Regions from separate parts of the Sporosarcina pasadenensis genome, predicted to be linked through region 1. Evidence: a T-box and tRNA genes for the amino acid it is inferred to sense, from the RefSeq annotation. Region 1 holds a T-box; the other holds one or more tRNA genes.
What was found. The T-box of region 1 lies ahead of AB1K89_RS11640 (valine--tRNA ligase). A T-box ahead of a tRNA ligase gene usually reads a tRNA of that ligase, here a tRNA-Val.
Positions count from the first base shown of each region.

Region 2: it encodes a tRNA-Val, which carries the amino acid that the T-box ahead of AB1K89_RS11640 (valine--tRNA ligase) is inferred to sense. The anticodon was not compared.

Region 1 covers NZ_JBFEGM010000007.1:176,450-184,438, forward strand. The annotation lists gene AB1K89_RS11625 (bifunctional folylpolyglutamate synthase/dihydrofolate synthase) at 1-1,185, opposite strand, end outside; gene AB1K89_RS11630 (ATP-grasp domain-containing protein) at 1,248-2,114, shown strand; gene AB1K89_RS11635 (ATP-grasp domain-containing protein) at 2,111-2,905, shown strand; gene AB1K89_RS11640 (valine--tRNA ligase) at 3,120-5,765, opposite strand; T-box leader at 5,835-6,056, opposite strand; gene AB1K89_RS11645 (hypothetical protein) at 6,125-6,316, shown strand; gene AB1K89_RS11650 (hypothetical protein) at 6,284-7,108, opposite strand; gene hemL (glutamate-1-semialdehyde 2,1-aminomutase) at 7,216-7,989, opposite strand, start outside.
Region 2 covers NZ_JBFEGM010000001.1:684,161-692,149, reverse strand. The annotation lists gene qoxA (cytochrome aa3 quinol oxidase subunit II) at 1-307, shown strand, start outside; gene qoxB (cytochrome aa3 quinol oxidase subunit I) at 380-2,338, shown strand; gene qoxC (cytochrome aa3 quinol oxidase subunit III) at 2,325-2,921, shown strand; gene qoxD (cytochrome aa3 quinol oxidase subunit IV) at 2,923-3,204, shown strand; gene AB1K89_RS03500 (hypothetical protein) at 3,247-3,480, opposite strand; gene AB1K89_RS03495 (cupin domain-containing protein) at 3,654-4,463, shown strand; gene AB1K89_RS03490 (YjcZ family sporulation protein) at 4,764-4,874, opposite strand; tRNA gene AB1K89_RS03485 (tRNA-Val) at 5,117-5,189, opposite strand; gene AB1K89_RS03480 (hypothetical protein) at 5,494-5,760, opposite strand; gene AB1K89_RS03475 (hypothetical protein) at 5,786-7,240, opposite strand; gene AB1K89_RS03470 (hypothetical protein) at 7,739-7,989, opposite strand, start outside.

The DNA of each region.
Region 1 (7,989 bases):
ATAAAGTGACCCTGCGACTATTTTCTTCCTATCGTCTTCCTTTCTTAGTATTATAGTATCACTTACGAGTTTTGTCACCTTTTTTTTATTATACTGACAACTAGCTAATAATTCCTCCGCAGTAGCAGCTTGTGGGTGTGGAAAGGTGACGAATGTAAAGGAAGCAGCTACTGGAATTAACTCATCCAGCGTTTTTTTTATGTCTTTTGTTTTCAGCATCCCGATGACAAAATCGACTTTTTCACCAGGGAATTCAGATTTGATTGTCTCGGTAAGCATTTTGGCAGCAGCTGGGTTATGCGCCCCGTCGATAAAGACGCCTTCAGAGATTTCCTGGAATCGATAAGGCAAAGAAGCTTCCGCCACCCCTCTAGTAATGGACTCCACATCTACTACTACTCCCGCTTGCAGCATCGCCTCGATTGCAATTGCCGCATTGACTGCTTGATGAGGACCTCTCACCTTACGTTTTGGGATTGGCACCCGGATTAATTCTCCAACGAACTCATCATGTATGATTGAAAAGTCATTTCCATATGTAAGCAATTCGCTTTTCATCTCATGCGCCTTCGCCCGAATCACTTCCATCGCCTCGTTTGGCAGCGTCCCGACGACTACAGGAGTTTCTTCTTTAATGATCCCCGCCTTATGCCCTGCAATCTCCCCAACCGTCCCTCCAAGAAAACCGACATGATCCAACGCGATCGATGTGATGACAGAGACGAGCGGCGTAACGACATTCGTACTATCCAAACTGCCCCCCATGCCGCATTCCAGAAGGATATAATCCGGAGCTAGCCTTTCAAATGTAACGAAGGCCGCAACTGTCAACAATTCAAAATCCGTCAACGTGCCGCTAAGGCCCGCTTCTTTAATTACCATGAAGGTCTTGTCCATTTCTTCCGGACTGATTGGCTTACCGTTGATGCGTATTTGGTCATGTACATCGACTAACGCTGGAGATGAAAATACGCCTGTCGAAAACCCGTGCTCTTGCAAAATGGATTCCATGAAAGCGATGGTGGAACCTTTCCCGTTCGTCCCCGCCACATGGATGACGCGGAGTCCTTTTTCAGGATTCCCGACTTTCACAAGCGCGGTTCGTATACTATCGAGTCCCGGCTTTATTACATCATCACTAAGCACTTCAAATCGCTCTTTATATTCATCAAATTTTGGAATCAATACACTCGCCCCTTATGGTAAAATCAGCATAGGGTAAGTATATCACGGCCGGAGGGAACGATATGAAAAAATGTTGGGTCATCTATAATGGCAGTTTGACGAGCGATAAATTCCGAGATCAGGCGGAGTTATTGAAGGAGGCTGCTGAACGTGCGGGCGTCAGGGCAACGTTGAAGAAAAACTATGAAGTGCAAATGGCCTTGAATGAAAAGCTGGAGGATTGCCCTGATTTTGTCGTCTTTCTGGACAAGGATATCCTTCTGGCAACATTTTTAAAAAATGTAGGTATCCCTGTTTTCAATGACCCCGAAGTGATCGAGATATGTGATAACAAAGCGAAGCAATACATACAGCTGGCAAAGAATAAGATTGCGATGCCGGAAACGATCATTGCACCGAAAGTTTATCCTAATTTCACGATTGAAGGATCGGGTTATTATGAAAAGGTCCTTGAGAAACTGGGCTTGCCTATGATTATTAAAGAAGGCCACGGTTCCTTCGGGATGAAAGTGTATTTAATTGAAACGGAAGAGGAGTTCTTTGCGAAGGTCGATGAACTACGTGGCGTCGATTATGTGTTTCAACAGTTCATTGCAACGAGTAGAGGCCGGGATATCCGTGTCAATATCGTCGGCGGTAAAGTTGTCGCAGCAATGTACCGCTCTTCCGAAACGGATTTCCGGGCGAACATTACGAATGGCGGGGTGGCAAGCGTTATCGAACTGACTCCCGAGCAGAAGGAACTGGCAATCCGTGCGGCCGAAGCGGTCGGCGCCGAATTTGCGGGTGTCGATCTGTTGTTTGGAGAAAATGAAGCGCCGCTCGTCTGTGAAGTGAATGCCGCAGCGCATATCCGCAATATTTACAATGTGACGGGTATCAATGTCGCAGACAGGATGATTGAATACATTTTAGGTAAGTTAGCATGAAAGGATACATATATTATTCATCAGCGGAAGCCGAGCGCAATCGCGGATTCATTGATGATTTGATGAAGCATGCTTTAAGGCTAGATATTGCATTGTCGTTGCTAGTTGATGAGGAAGAACCGGATGACGCAGATTTCATTTTATTCCGCGATCGGAATGCAGAGCTAAGTTCAAAATGGGAAAAAGCAGGTTTCCGATTAATTAACCGATCTGAAGTGAACAAAATCGCAAATGATAAGTTACGGACATTCGAGGTTGCGACTCTGTTAGGAGTTTCTGCCATTCCTACGAAAAATTTTCGATCGTTAGCAGATCTTCCTCCCCTGCCCGCTGTTTTGAAAACTATTGATGGTCATGGCGGCGACGAAGTGTTTCTTTGTCATACTAAGGATGATGTTGAGGAGTTTTTATCCCGGTTTTCCGGAAGGCGGACAATTGCACAACCATATATCGAATCGGGAGCAACGGATGTCCGGGTGTTCATGCTCGGCGAAGAAGTGTTGGGTGCTGTTAAACGGACGGGAAGCGACTCCTTCAAATCGAATTATACGCTCGGCGGCTCAGTGGAGAAGTATACACTTTCCTCATGGCAGGAAAATGAGGTACGGAGAATCGCAAAAGCTTTAAAAAGCGACTATGTCGGCATTGATTTTCTATTATTACCGGATGGCGGGTGGATTTTAAATGAAATCGAAGACCCGGTCGGCGCCAGATCACTTTATGCGACGCATGATTTTTCGGTTGCTGAGAGATTGATGGAGTATGTAAAGAAGAAAGTGAAGGGTTTATAATCACTTGTGCGAGTTTATGATCACTTGTACGAATTTATGATCACTCACTCGAGTTTATGATCACTTGCACGGATTTATGATCACTTGCACAGCTTTATGATCACTTGCGCGAATTTATGATCACTTGCACTAATTTATGAGCGTTGCCATCAATAATAAAAAAAAGAGTTGGTCGACTCCAATTTCGGAGGACCAACTCTTTTTCACGTTTGCATTAAATCTCTTTCAATTCCTCAATCCGGCGTTCGACTGCCGCTTTTTTCTCCAAGTAATCCTTCTCTTTCGCGCGCTCTTCTTCTACAACAGCTTCTGGCGCTTTCGAAACGAATCGCTCGTTCGATAGCTTACCTTGGACGCGTTTCACTTCGCCTTCCCATTTCGCCAATTCCTTTTTCAACCGCTCGATCTCTTCGTCAAGATTGAGCAATCCTTCAAGCGGAAGGAATAGTTCTGCTCCTGTAATGACAGCTGACATCGATTTGCCCGGTGCCGATATGCCGACTCCGATTTCGAGTGTTTCAGGGTTACAGAAACGTTCGATATAGTTGCGGTTCGATTCCAACACGGCAACAGTCGCTTCATCTTTCGCTGCAATGTAAAGCGGAACTTTTTTGCTCATCGGCGTATTCACTTCTGCACGGATGTTACGTACCGCATGGATGAGGTCAACGAGCAGCTTCATATCAGATGCTTTTGCCGTATCCGTCAACGACGCATCAGCTACTGGCCATGCCGCCACTGTGATTGACTCCCCTTCATGCGGAAGGTTCTGCCAAATTTCCTCCGTAATGAAAGGCATTAACGGGTGCAAGAGACGCATCGTATTGTCGAGTACGTAAGCGAGTACTGAACGTGTCGTTTTCTTCGCCGCTTCATCTTCTCCGTACAACGGCAATTTCGCCATTTCGATATACCAGTCACAGAAGTCATCCCAAATGAAATTGTATAGCGCACGGCCAACTTCACCGAATTCATATTTCTCGGCAAGCTTCGTCACTTGTTCGATCGTTTCATTCAATCGTGTGAGGATCCATGCATCTGCTACAGACTTTTCACCTGTAAGATCGATTTCATCGTATGTCATTCCATTCATATTCATCAAAGCGAATCGGGAGGCGTTCCAAATTTTGTTCGCAAAGTTCCAAATCGCTTCGACTTTTTCCGTAGAATAACGAAGGTCCTGACCTGGTGAAGAACCAGTTGCTAGGAAGTAGCGCAATGCGTCTGCACCGTATTTATCGATAACTTCCATCGGGTCTATTCCGTTACCAAGTGATTTCGACATCTTCCGTCCATCTTCTGCACGGACAAGACCATGGATGAGCACATCTTTGAACGGACGCTGATCAGTGAATTCGAGTCCTTGGAAAATCATCCGGGATACCCAGAAGAATATGATATCGTAACCAGTTACGAGTGCATCCGTCGGGTAATAGCGCTTGAACTCTTCATTATCAACATCCGGCCAACCCATCGTCGAAAACGGCCATAATGCAGAGGAGAACCATGTATCAAGTACATCTTCCTCTTGATTCCAATTTTCGATATCTTGAGGTGCTTCGTGTCCTACGTAGATTTCGCCGGTTTCTTTATGGTACCAGGCAGGAATGCGGTGTCCCCACCAAAGCTGACGAGAAATGCACCAGTCATGGATATTTTCCATCCAGTTCAAATACGTCTTTTCAAAGCGTTCTGGTACAAAGTTCACTTTGCCTTCCGTTTGCTGAAGTTTGATCGCCTCTTCTGCTAGCGGCGCCATTTTAACGAACCATTGTGTTGACAAGTACGGCTCAACAACGGCTCCACTCCGTTCCGAATGGCCGACAGAGTGCAAGTGGTCCTCGATTTTGAATAAAACACCTAGCTCCTGCAAGTCTTTGACGATCGCTTTCCGGCATTCGAAGCGGTCCATCCCTTCGTATTTGCCTGCTAGTTGGTTCATGCTGCCGTCTTCATTCATGACAAGTACACGAGGCAAGTCGTGACGATTACCGATTTCAAAGTCATTCGGGTCATGTGCTGGCGTGATTTTCACTGCACCGCTTCCGAATTCCATATCAACATAATCGTCTGCAACAATCGGAATTTCACGTCCAACAATCGGCAACTTAACCATTTTACCGATTAAATGCTTATAACGTTCGTCTTCCGGGTGAACGGCAACCGCGGTATCTCCGAGCATCGTTTCAGGACGTGTCGTTGCAATTTCAATGCTGCCCGTTCCGTCTGCTAGTGGATAGCGCATATGATAGAATGCACCCTGAACATCCTTATGGATAACTTCGATATCCGATAACGCCGTTTTCGTAGCCGGATCCCAGTTAATAATATATTCTCCGCGGTAAATATAGCCTTTTTCATACATCTTGACGAACACTTCGCGGACCGCTTTTGACAACCCTTCATCCAACGTGAAACGCTCTCTTGAGTAATCAAGAGCAAGACCTAGTTTCGCCCATTGCTCCCGGATATGGCCAGCGTATTCATCTTTCCACTTCCACGTCTCTTCCAGGAATTTTTCACGGCCAAGATCGTAGCGGGATTTCCCTTCTTCACGAAGCTTTTCCTCAACCCTTGCCTGTGTTGCAATACCCGCATGGTCCATTCCTGGGAGCCATAAGGCGTCGTAGCCTTGCATCCGTTTCATTCGAATAAGAATGTCTTGCAATGTCGTATCCCAAGCATGCCCTAAATGAAGCTTCCCTGTGACGTTTGGCGGCGGAATGACGATAGTATACGGCTCTTTACCGCTCTCTGGCTGCGCTTCGAAGTATTTCCCTTTCAGCCACCATTCGTAACGGCCCGCTTCAGTTGACTGTGGCTCATATTTTGTTGGCATTGACAAGTTTTCTGTTGACATATGAACTCCTCCTCTTTACTTGCACATACAGCTGTGAATAAAAGTGAATACAAAAAAACTCCGTTCGTCAAAAAGGACGAAGGAGTTATCCGTGGTACCACCTTTATTCACGCAAACGAGAAACATTTGCGCCTCAATAATAAATAACGGTTTCAAACCGGCTTCCGCTACTCGAATTCACGGAAACTGCTCCCGGGTGACTTTCCGCAAATTCATTTATAGGCCCTCCCACCGACGGCGCCCTCTCTTGGATAAATGAAAACTGCTTACTTTCCCGATCAATGCATCATTATACAGTTATGAATATTATATTCGATTAGAGGAGATTTCGTCAAGTATATTATGAAAGGATGGTATTGATGAGAAAGGGATATAATCCTTATTTATTGCCCCCTTGGTTACGGAAGACAAGGTTTTATTGCAAAGGCATCATCATCCCTATTGCCGCTTTCCAGCTGATCAGACTTTTGATCGTCCCTACGACCGGTGACTTCCTCCTATTATGCGCTCTCGGAGGTTTAGCTTTCCTCCTTTACAAAGATATCATTTGAACGGAACCGCGTCGTCGTCCACTCATCCGGCAACGATGCAATGTATGACAGTATATCATCCTGGCCAATCAATGTGCTGCTGTCATTCATTGCAGTTGCTTGCGGCTCTTGGACAGGCAAAGCAGCTGTTCGTTTTTGTGCAATGGAAGACTGTCGGGGTTCGGTGACTTGCTCCATTTGTGCTTGCTCTTGCTTTCCCGCGAGCGCATCTTCTTTTGGCTCAGCTTGAACTGCTACTGTCTCTACTTTCTTATTAGCGATTTCCGATTCCTTATTTGCTACGAGAGTAGCTGTCTCTTTGCTTTCCGGCTCATTACTGGAGGTTTCTTTACTTGTAGTCGCATTCTCTGCAGTTTCATTACTGGCACTTACATTACTGGCATTTTCATCGGCAGATGCCTGCCCATGCATGCAATTCACATTCCAAGAGACCGTGAAGGATCCTTGTCCGTCAAAGGTGGATTTAATGTCTTTCGCTTCGATATGCAATGGATTCTCTACTTCAGGAGGCAGATCGATATATAACGGCACTGCGTATTCGAAATAACCCGTTTCCCCTTCCATTTCCACATCGTCGACAAAGACTGCATCTGCGGGGATTGACTCACTTCGTTGCCCCTCTGTAAAGTCGACTTTGGCGGCGATATGATAAATTCCTGAAAGCCGGACCGCATCTTCAGACCGTTTTTCGGTGAATCCCGCTTTCACTTTGACTAGACGTGCTTCCTTTGGGACCCCAACATTCTCCGGGAAATAAAAGACCTCTTTCATATTCCACTGTAACTTTTTCATTCCATTTTCCCTCCCCTGTTTCATTCACTTGCCATTATATGCAGGAAGTGAAGCAGGTAGAAGAAAAACCACCCATTGTCGATTGAATGACAATGGGTGGTCCAAAATTAACGTGCCAATTTTTCGAAGACACGGTGGAATGCTTGTACCGTCTGTTCGATATGCTCTTCCGTATGGGAAGAGGAAAGGAACATGCCTTCGAATTGGGATGGTGGCAGGAAGATGCCTTCTTCTGCCATCAAGCGGAAGTACTCTGCAAACAGTTCCAAGTCGGACGTCTTCGCTTGGTCGTAATTATACACTTTTTCATTTGTGAAGAAGAAACCAATCATGGAGCCGGCACGGTTCACAGTATGCGGGATATTGTATTTCGTCGCCGCTTCACGGAAACCAGCCTCAAGCAGGTCACCGAGCTTCTGGAAATGATCATAAGAAGCTGGAGTCAACTTTTTCAAAGTTTCAATCCCTGCTGTCATCGCGAGCGGATTTCCGGATAATGTACCCGCCTGGTAAACGGTTCCGGCCGGCGCTACATTTTCCATGATTTCACGTTTTCCGCCGTACGCTCCGACAGGGACCCCTCCGCCAATCACTTTGCCGAGGCAAGTGAGGTCCGGAGTGATTCCAAAATAGCCCTGCGCACAGTTGTAATCGACACGGAATCCAGTCATCACTTCATCAAAAATGAGCAATGTGCCGTTTTTCTCGGTCATTTCACGCAATCCCTCAAGGAAACCTGGCTCCGGCGGGACTACTCCCATGTTGCCGGCAACCGGTTCTACGATGACACCCGCCAAATCGTCGCCGAACTGCTCGAATGCAGCGCGGACGCCATCCATATCATTGTATGCCACTGTTATCGTGTTCTTCGCGATTCCTTC
Region 2 (7,989 bases), on a different contig from region 1:
GGGAAGAAATGCGAACTTCAGCGGGAAAGGCTTCGCTGAAAACATTTTCCATGTAGAGGCAATGCCAGCAGACGAATTTGATAAATGGGTCGAAGAAGTGAAGGCGACTGCCGAGCCTCTAACAGAAGAGAAGTTCACTGAGTTGCTGAAACCGGGCCATCTTGGGCAAATGACATTTAGCGGAACTCACTTGGAGTTTTTGCCGCCGCCAGAAGGGCACAATCATGGATCAAGTCAATCTCACGATCATGCACATCATTCAGATGACGCTCATGACGATGTAGAGACGGATCATTCAGGCCATTAATGAATTTTACTAGAATCCACATTTCTATCTTTATCTGTAACGAAATAAATTTCCGAAAGGAGTACAACAAGTATGGATTACTTTGATCGATTTGCCATACCTCATCCTAGTCCTGCAATTTACGCGTCTATGGTAGCCATTGGTCTTACCGTGATTGCGATTCTTATAGGCTTGACATATTTTAAAAAATGGGGCTATTTATGGCGTGAATGGTTGACAACTGTCGACCATAAACGTATCGGTATTATGTATATCATCGCCGCGTTGCTCATGTTATTCCGAGGCGGCGTAGATGCGCTTATGATGCGGGCGCAAACTGCAGTGCCTGACAACAAATTGCTGGATGCACAACATTACAACGAAGTTTTCACTACCCACGGGGTTGTCATGATTATCTTCATGGCGATGCCATTCATTTATGCGCTAATGAACTTCGTTGTACCTTTACAAATCGGGGCTCGCGATGTAGCGTTTCCACGTTTGAATGCACTCAGTTTCTGGTTGTTCTTTATGGGTGCAATGTTATTTAATATTTCATTCGTTATCGGTGGTTCTCCTGATGCTGGTTGGACTTCGTATTTCCCGCTTGCAGGGAATGACTTCAGTCAATCTGTCGGAACGAATTATTATTTGATGTCGATTCAAATTGCCGGAATTGGTACGTTGATTTCGGGCATTAACTTCATTACGACAATCTTTAAGATGAGAGCACCAGGTATGAAGTTGATGAAAATGCCGATGTTCACGTGGACTGCTTTAATTACGAATGCAATCGTAGTTTTCGCATTCCCGGTCCTTACAGTTACACTCTTGCTAGGGACGATGGACCGTCTATTTGGAACCCATATCTTCTCGATGACAAATGGCGGAATGGATATGCTTTGGGCGAACCTGTTCTGGGTTTGGGGACATCCGGAAGTATATATCCTCATTTTGCCCGCATTCGGTATTTATAGTGAAATCATTTCCACGTTTTCACGCCGTAACCTTTACGGTTATACATCGATGGTCGCTTCAATCGTGATCATTTCCTTCTTCTCATTCTTAGTTTGGACTCACCATTTCTTTACGATGGGGCAAGGACCTTTGACGAACAGTATATTCTCCATCACAACAATGGCGATTGCGATTCCGACTGGAATTAAGATCTTTAACTGGCTGTTGACGATGCGAAAAGGGAAAATTGAATTTACAGTTCCGATGTTGTATTCAGTAGGGTTCATCCCGATCTTCACAATCGGCGGGGTGACAGGAGTGATGCTCGGTATGGCGAGTGCTGATTATCAATACCATAATACGATGTTCTTGGTCGCGCATTTCCATTACACGATCATTCCAGGTGTCGTATTCGCGATGCTGGCCGGTCTTACGTACTGGTGGCCGAAAATGTTCGGCTTCATGCTCAATGAACGAATCGGAAAATGGGCATTCTGGTTTATCACAATTGGCTTTAACGTCACATTCTTCCCGATGTTCTTCACTGGGTTGGATGGGCAAGCGCGCCGGATGTACACGTACTCTGAAGCATCTGGGTATGGTCCATTGAACATGCTTTCCTTCGTGGGAGCTGTTGGTTTGGCGATTGGCTTCGCTTTAATCGTCTATAACGTTTATTACAGCACGCGGCATTCTTCAAGAGATATCAGTTCCGATCCGTGGAATGCTCGTACGCTTGAATGGGCGACACAGACTCCTGTTCAATCGTATAACTTTGCGAGAACACCGCATGTCGATTCTATCGAAGCATTCTGGGATCATAAGAAAAATGGCCAACCTTTATTCAAAGGGGATATTGAAAAGATTCATATGCCGAATAACAGTGGAGTGCCGTTTATTATGAGTTGCATCTTCTTTGTTTGGGGCTTCTCGTTCGTATTCAGCATGTGGATTCCAGCGATCATTACGACGATTGCAATCTTTGCATGCATGGCTCACCGTTCATTTGAAAAAGACGACGGTCATTACATTTCCGTCAAAGAAATTGAAGCAACAGAAAAAGATAGCGAGGTGTTAGCATATGAAAATAGATAACTCGCTTCCGCTCGAATATGGTACAGAACAGAATAAATTGAACATACTTGGTTTCTGGATCTTCCTAGGGGCCGAAGTGATGCTGTTTGCAACGCTTTTTGCGACCTATTTCACATTGGAGAATCGGATCGGAAACGGACCGGCTGGTGCGGAGATTTTCGAACTCACGCCGGTGCTCATTGAAACGATTTTGCTGTTAACTAGTAGCTTTACAATCGGTCTTGGCGTTCACGCAATGCGGCTCGGTAGAAAAAATGCGATGATCACATTCTTTGCGATCACATTGCTGCTCGGTCTGTCATTCTTGGGTGTCGAAATTTATGAGTTCACTCATTACGTCCATGTTGGTGCTGGTCTACAAGTGAGTGCATTCACAGGCATTCTCTTGACGACATTAGGGACGCACGGTGCCCACGTGACACTCGGTCTCTTCTGGGGATTGTTCATCATCATGCAAGTGAAAAAACGTGGTTTGACGCCTGAAACGGCCAATAAATCATTCATCTTCTCGCTTTACTGGCATTTCTTAGATGTTGTCTGGATCTTCATCTTCAGCTTCATCTACTTGAAAGGAATGATGTAAAATGAGCGAATTATTCCCGCGTAAACAAGTAATGGGATTTGTCTTTTCGTTAGTTCTGACTGCTGCAGCACTGACGGTCTACTTCTTGGATCTGTCGTTCGCTGTAGGGATGACGATACTTTTGGCCACTGCATTCATACAAGCGGCAGTACAGCTTGTCGGATTTATGCATGCTGGTGAGTCGGAAGACAAAGTGGCGATTTACGCAAATATTTATTACGGAATCGCTATCGCGCTCGTCACCATCTTCGGAACGTTGTTAATCTTGGTTTGGGATATGTAATAAAATGGAAAGGAGCGCCTTTATGGGCGCTCCTTTCTTTTTTTATTGAATGCTTCGCATCCCTTTATCCGTCTTTTCAAGCATTTCTTCCGTTGCGACAAAGAAGACCCCCATTAGGAAGATGAAAATAGCTCCCATTACAGTTCCAATTCCGATGCCGGTGATTGCGCTGTAATCGCTTACAAAGAAACCGTACAAGAAAATGGAGATTCCGATTGCTAGCACTGTAAGACCGACAACCTTAACGGCATTCAACATCTTAAATTTGGATTCCATTACCAACACCCCTTTTCTCTATTATTGACCTTGTTCACAAAGTTGTCAAACTTTTTTGGTGTTTTACTCTAAAAAAAATAGCTGTTTATTCTAATTTTAGTTGTTCAGGATTCGTAAGGACGTTTCTAAACATGCAACATATGATAATAGAGATCAGAGAAGGGGATGAGAAAATGTATTATTATCCTTACGGGTATTTGTATCAAAACCCTAATTGTTGTAATGCGTCAATGTATAACTACGGTAGAGACTCAAACTACTTAACCTATCCTTACGGGATAAATCATGGTAACCGCGTGATTAATGGTAATGATAAAGGAATGTTAAAAGATTATGGACCTAATCCTTTTGTCATAAATATTAACGAAGCAACTAAGCAAAACGATACGTATCGAACCGCTTTATGGACGGGAACACATTTACAAGTTACTTTAATGAGTCTCGGTGTAGGTGAAGATATCGGTTTGGAAATACATCCTGATGTCGATCAATTTCTTCGTATCGAACAGGGTCAAGGGATTACCCAAATGGGTAAGAGCAAGGGCGATTTAAACTTTAGAAGAAATGTCTATGATGATTCTGCCATCTTTGTACCCGCTGGCACATGGCATAACTTAACAAATACAGGTGATGTCCCATTAAAACTTTATTCGATATATGCCCCGCCTAATCATCCATTTGGAACTATTCACCCTACCAAAGCAGATGCAATGAATGAAGAGCGAGGTAACGGTCGTCATAATGGGAAGACCGTTGTTTCAGGCAAAACTCCCGATGATTGGGTCCGATACACGGAGTTTCTCGTGAATAAAGGATTGGAGGATGTTAAGAGGGGAATAAATGCTACCCATATCCTTCAAGAGTTTATTCTAATGGGGGTTCTAGTAGGAAAAGGATATACACCGGAAAAAGCATATGAGACAGTGGAGGAATGGGAAAGAACTGGGGAATCTAAACTTCTTCAACAAAGCAAGAATTTGTAGGTGAGTTTTCATAATATGCCTTGCTTACAAAATAATCCTGCGGAAAGCCATATTCGAGAGGCTTTCCAGCGGGATTACTCATTTTTCTTTGAAATCCCCCTTAAAAACAGACCCTGGCAAAGTCTACCAGGTCTGTTTATTGAGAAGAAGTTTTCTTTTTGAAGGGAAGAGTCATTATTTTGGTGATAGAATATATCTATACTGTTTTAGGGGGAGTTTAGACGATATTACGAAGTGAACACTTGTCCTGAATACTCTTATTCAAATTTTTGAGTGTTTTTTGCTACTGTGAATCTCAACTTAATATCCTCCATGGAAGAAGGAAGCGCCTACGATAATTAAGAGAATGAACAGAACGACGATTAATACGAAGTTGCTGCCATATCCATAACCACCTGTACCTGAACCCATAATGTAACACCTCCCTCATGAATAGTAATACATTATATGTGGAAGTTTTGTGGAGGATTGGACATACATCAGGCGTAAAAGAAAAGTGTGACAATTAGTTAGTCTTCAGGAGTCTGTCATATCTACTAAAGTGTTAGTGCAATTTTGAACACAAAAAAACAGCCCCTAGGCATCCGGCCTAATAGGACTGTTTCGGAGAAGTATCGTTGTTCCGACAATACTTCCGAGGGTTTGGCACCCAATGATTCCGACTGGGCTCGAACCAGCGACCTCTACCCTGTCAAGGTAGCGCTCTCCCAGCTGAGCTACGGAATCTTTCGTTGATACGAGCGAAAGTCTTGCGAAGCCCGTCATGTCAACGAAAAGTCATCGGCAAGTCAAACGTCAATTCATTACGATATAACGATTATAGCATATAGGCGCTGTTATCTGCAACAACAAAAAGCTGTTATCTGCGATATATTTTGACGGGGGATAGGGCGAATTGCACCCGTTCACCCCGCCGATAATGTTTCGATCGTTCTTCGATTTCTATTATATTTCGATAGAAGGGCGGTAGGGGGTCAATTAATATCGTTAAAGCACATCGACCGGCGAGGATAGACGCTTCGAATCGATACTATTCGATTTTTAATGGACGAAATATACTTTTGGTTCCGTAGTATGTTAAGTTCAATATGGTTGCGAAGGTCAACGCAATCTTTCCAACTTCCGTTGTAAAATAGGTTAGGTCGAAAAAGATAATCGTCCAATGTTCCGATGCGTTTTCGTTTGTAGATATATCGACAAGTAATGCCCAATTGAACAGTACTCCAATAACGATCGAAATTGCCGTCAAGAAAACAAACATAGGTGCGTTATTGAAAAGATATCTCCACAATTTCAATCAATCCTTCCGCCTTCACTTTCTATTATTGATATTCTTCCGCAACTTCTTCCATATACTGTTTCAGTTCATCGTACTTCGCCCATACGGTTTCATAGTGTTTGGCACTATCGGCGACGAAATGATTGAATTGTATTTCGTTCATAAGAAGATGCGTTTTCGCATGAATCTTACCTTCTTCGGAATCCAAGCCGCCAAATTCGGATAGCTTATGATTCGGGAAACTGTATGCGACTTGTCGTGCTCTCCATGCGGCTATCTTTGTATTTTCATCGAACTTGCCTAATGGTTCGGAAAGTATTTCGATCGAAGCCGCAACCCATGACGGCATATCATCGAATCTTGATTCTTCGTGAATCTTCCTAATAACGTCGGACAATTTATCCTTGAACGCTCCCACGTGTTGTTTATCGAAGTCTTCTTCAAATTCTTTTTTAAGAACATCGTCCGCCAACAATTGAAGTTCGTCAAAGTCTGCGTTCAATCCCAACGCCGTGATTTCATCTTCGAAGTAATTCACGTAAGGAATGGTAACATACGCAAGGTGATATTCGGGATTTGCGATTTTACTTCGCTTTATCGATGGTTCTTGCAATCCATCCGAAATATCATACACGAAGTTTTCCAACGACGAATATTCACCATGTTCAACCGTTTGTTCCTTCAATTTTGCAAGGCGTGATTCATCTTTCGTCATGGCTTCCGATTTCCCTACGGCTTCCGCCGCAACTTCTTCCATATACTTTTTCAGTTCTTTGAACTTCGCCCGCACTTCGGCAACGTCTTCGTCATTTTCGGCGAAGGATTGAAGGTGAAGAATTTCGCTTACAAGAAGGAACATTCCCGAATGAATCTTTTCTTCTTCGGTTTCGTAGTCATCGGACAACAAATGATTCGGGAAGCCTTCCAAGACTTTTCGTGCCTTCATTGCGATTCCTTCGGCGTCATTCGCTTCGATTGGTTCGGAAAGTATTTCGATCGAAGCCGAAGCCCAATGCTTTATTTGAGAATTCGGGGACTTCTTCACAACGCCCGTTCCCTCGATTTGTGAAAGGATTTCTCCTATCTGATTCTTAAATTTATCCCGAAGTTCCCCAAGTGGTTCATTTTCTCGAAGATTTACTATCGAACTACCTACCGAATTCAATTTGTCGAAGTCTTCCTTTAACCCCATTTCAGCTATTTCATCTTGAAACCAATCAGCGTAAACTAATGCGTCATTGACAACTTCCATCTCCGACTTCGTTATTACATCATTTTCGCTTTTTATAGTTTCATTTACCCATCTATCCGCAATTCCCTTTATATATTCCGTGACAGTCTGATATTTTGAAAATGGTCCGGTTTGTGGCGTAAAGTCCTCCGTGACTTCGTTAATGACTTCATCTGCCGCAAGTGCAACGGGTTCTTCTTCACTGCAACCTGCCATAAACATTCCGCCGATAATAATAGAACCGATTGAAACGCTTAGTTTTTTCAATCTACAATTCTCCTTTCATAACGTTACAAATACTCTAACAAATATTAGAGTTCTGTTCAATTTAATTAAAAACACAATAAAGACGGGATTGATCCCTGCCGTAAATTCATTCAAAGTGTTAGTAAAGAAAAATCGACTTTGCAATAACTATCTCGATTGATTGAACAAACGGTGCCCAAATAAACCGTTGATTGATTCTTCAACATTGATTTTTACCGTTGATTGTACGTCTGAAGTGTTGGAGACAGTAAACTCGTCCGCATACCTTTGAATTTTCTCGTACCCGTAGAATAGCTTGATGGAACGTATAATAATTTGTCATACGTCATTTTGATTCCTCTGCTTTTCATGATTATTATTTCGCATTGACGGGAGAGAAGGAGGGGACATGAAATGTAAAAGGAAGAAGAAAAACGCTCAAAAAACAGAGCGTTTTAGACATGGTTTTTTGAACCTAAATGAACGATAGCTTAGAAATTTCTTATGTAGTGATAGTTATTACATTTTAACTCTTCCAATTGATTCCCTACTAAAGCTTTCAACATCTTTTATATCAATAATGTTAAAGGTTTTCTTTATTTTATTTGTTTTTTTATTTATAGGTACATACAAAAATTGATCTTTATAGATAGTCAATACAACATAAGTATTCTTATCTTTTTCAAATGTAATATATTTATCAGTTGAATATGCAGTATTAATACCCAAGCCTACTGAATAGGTTATTAAAATTAGGACAATGAAAATAG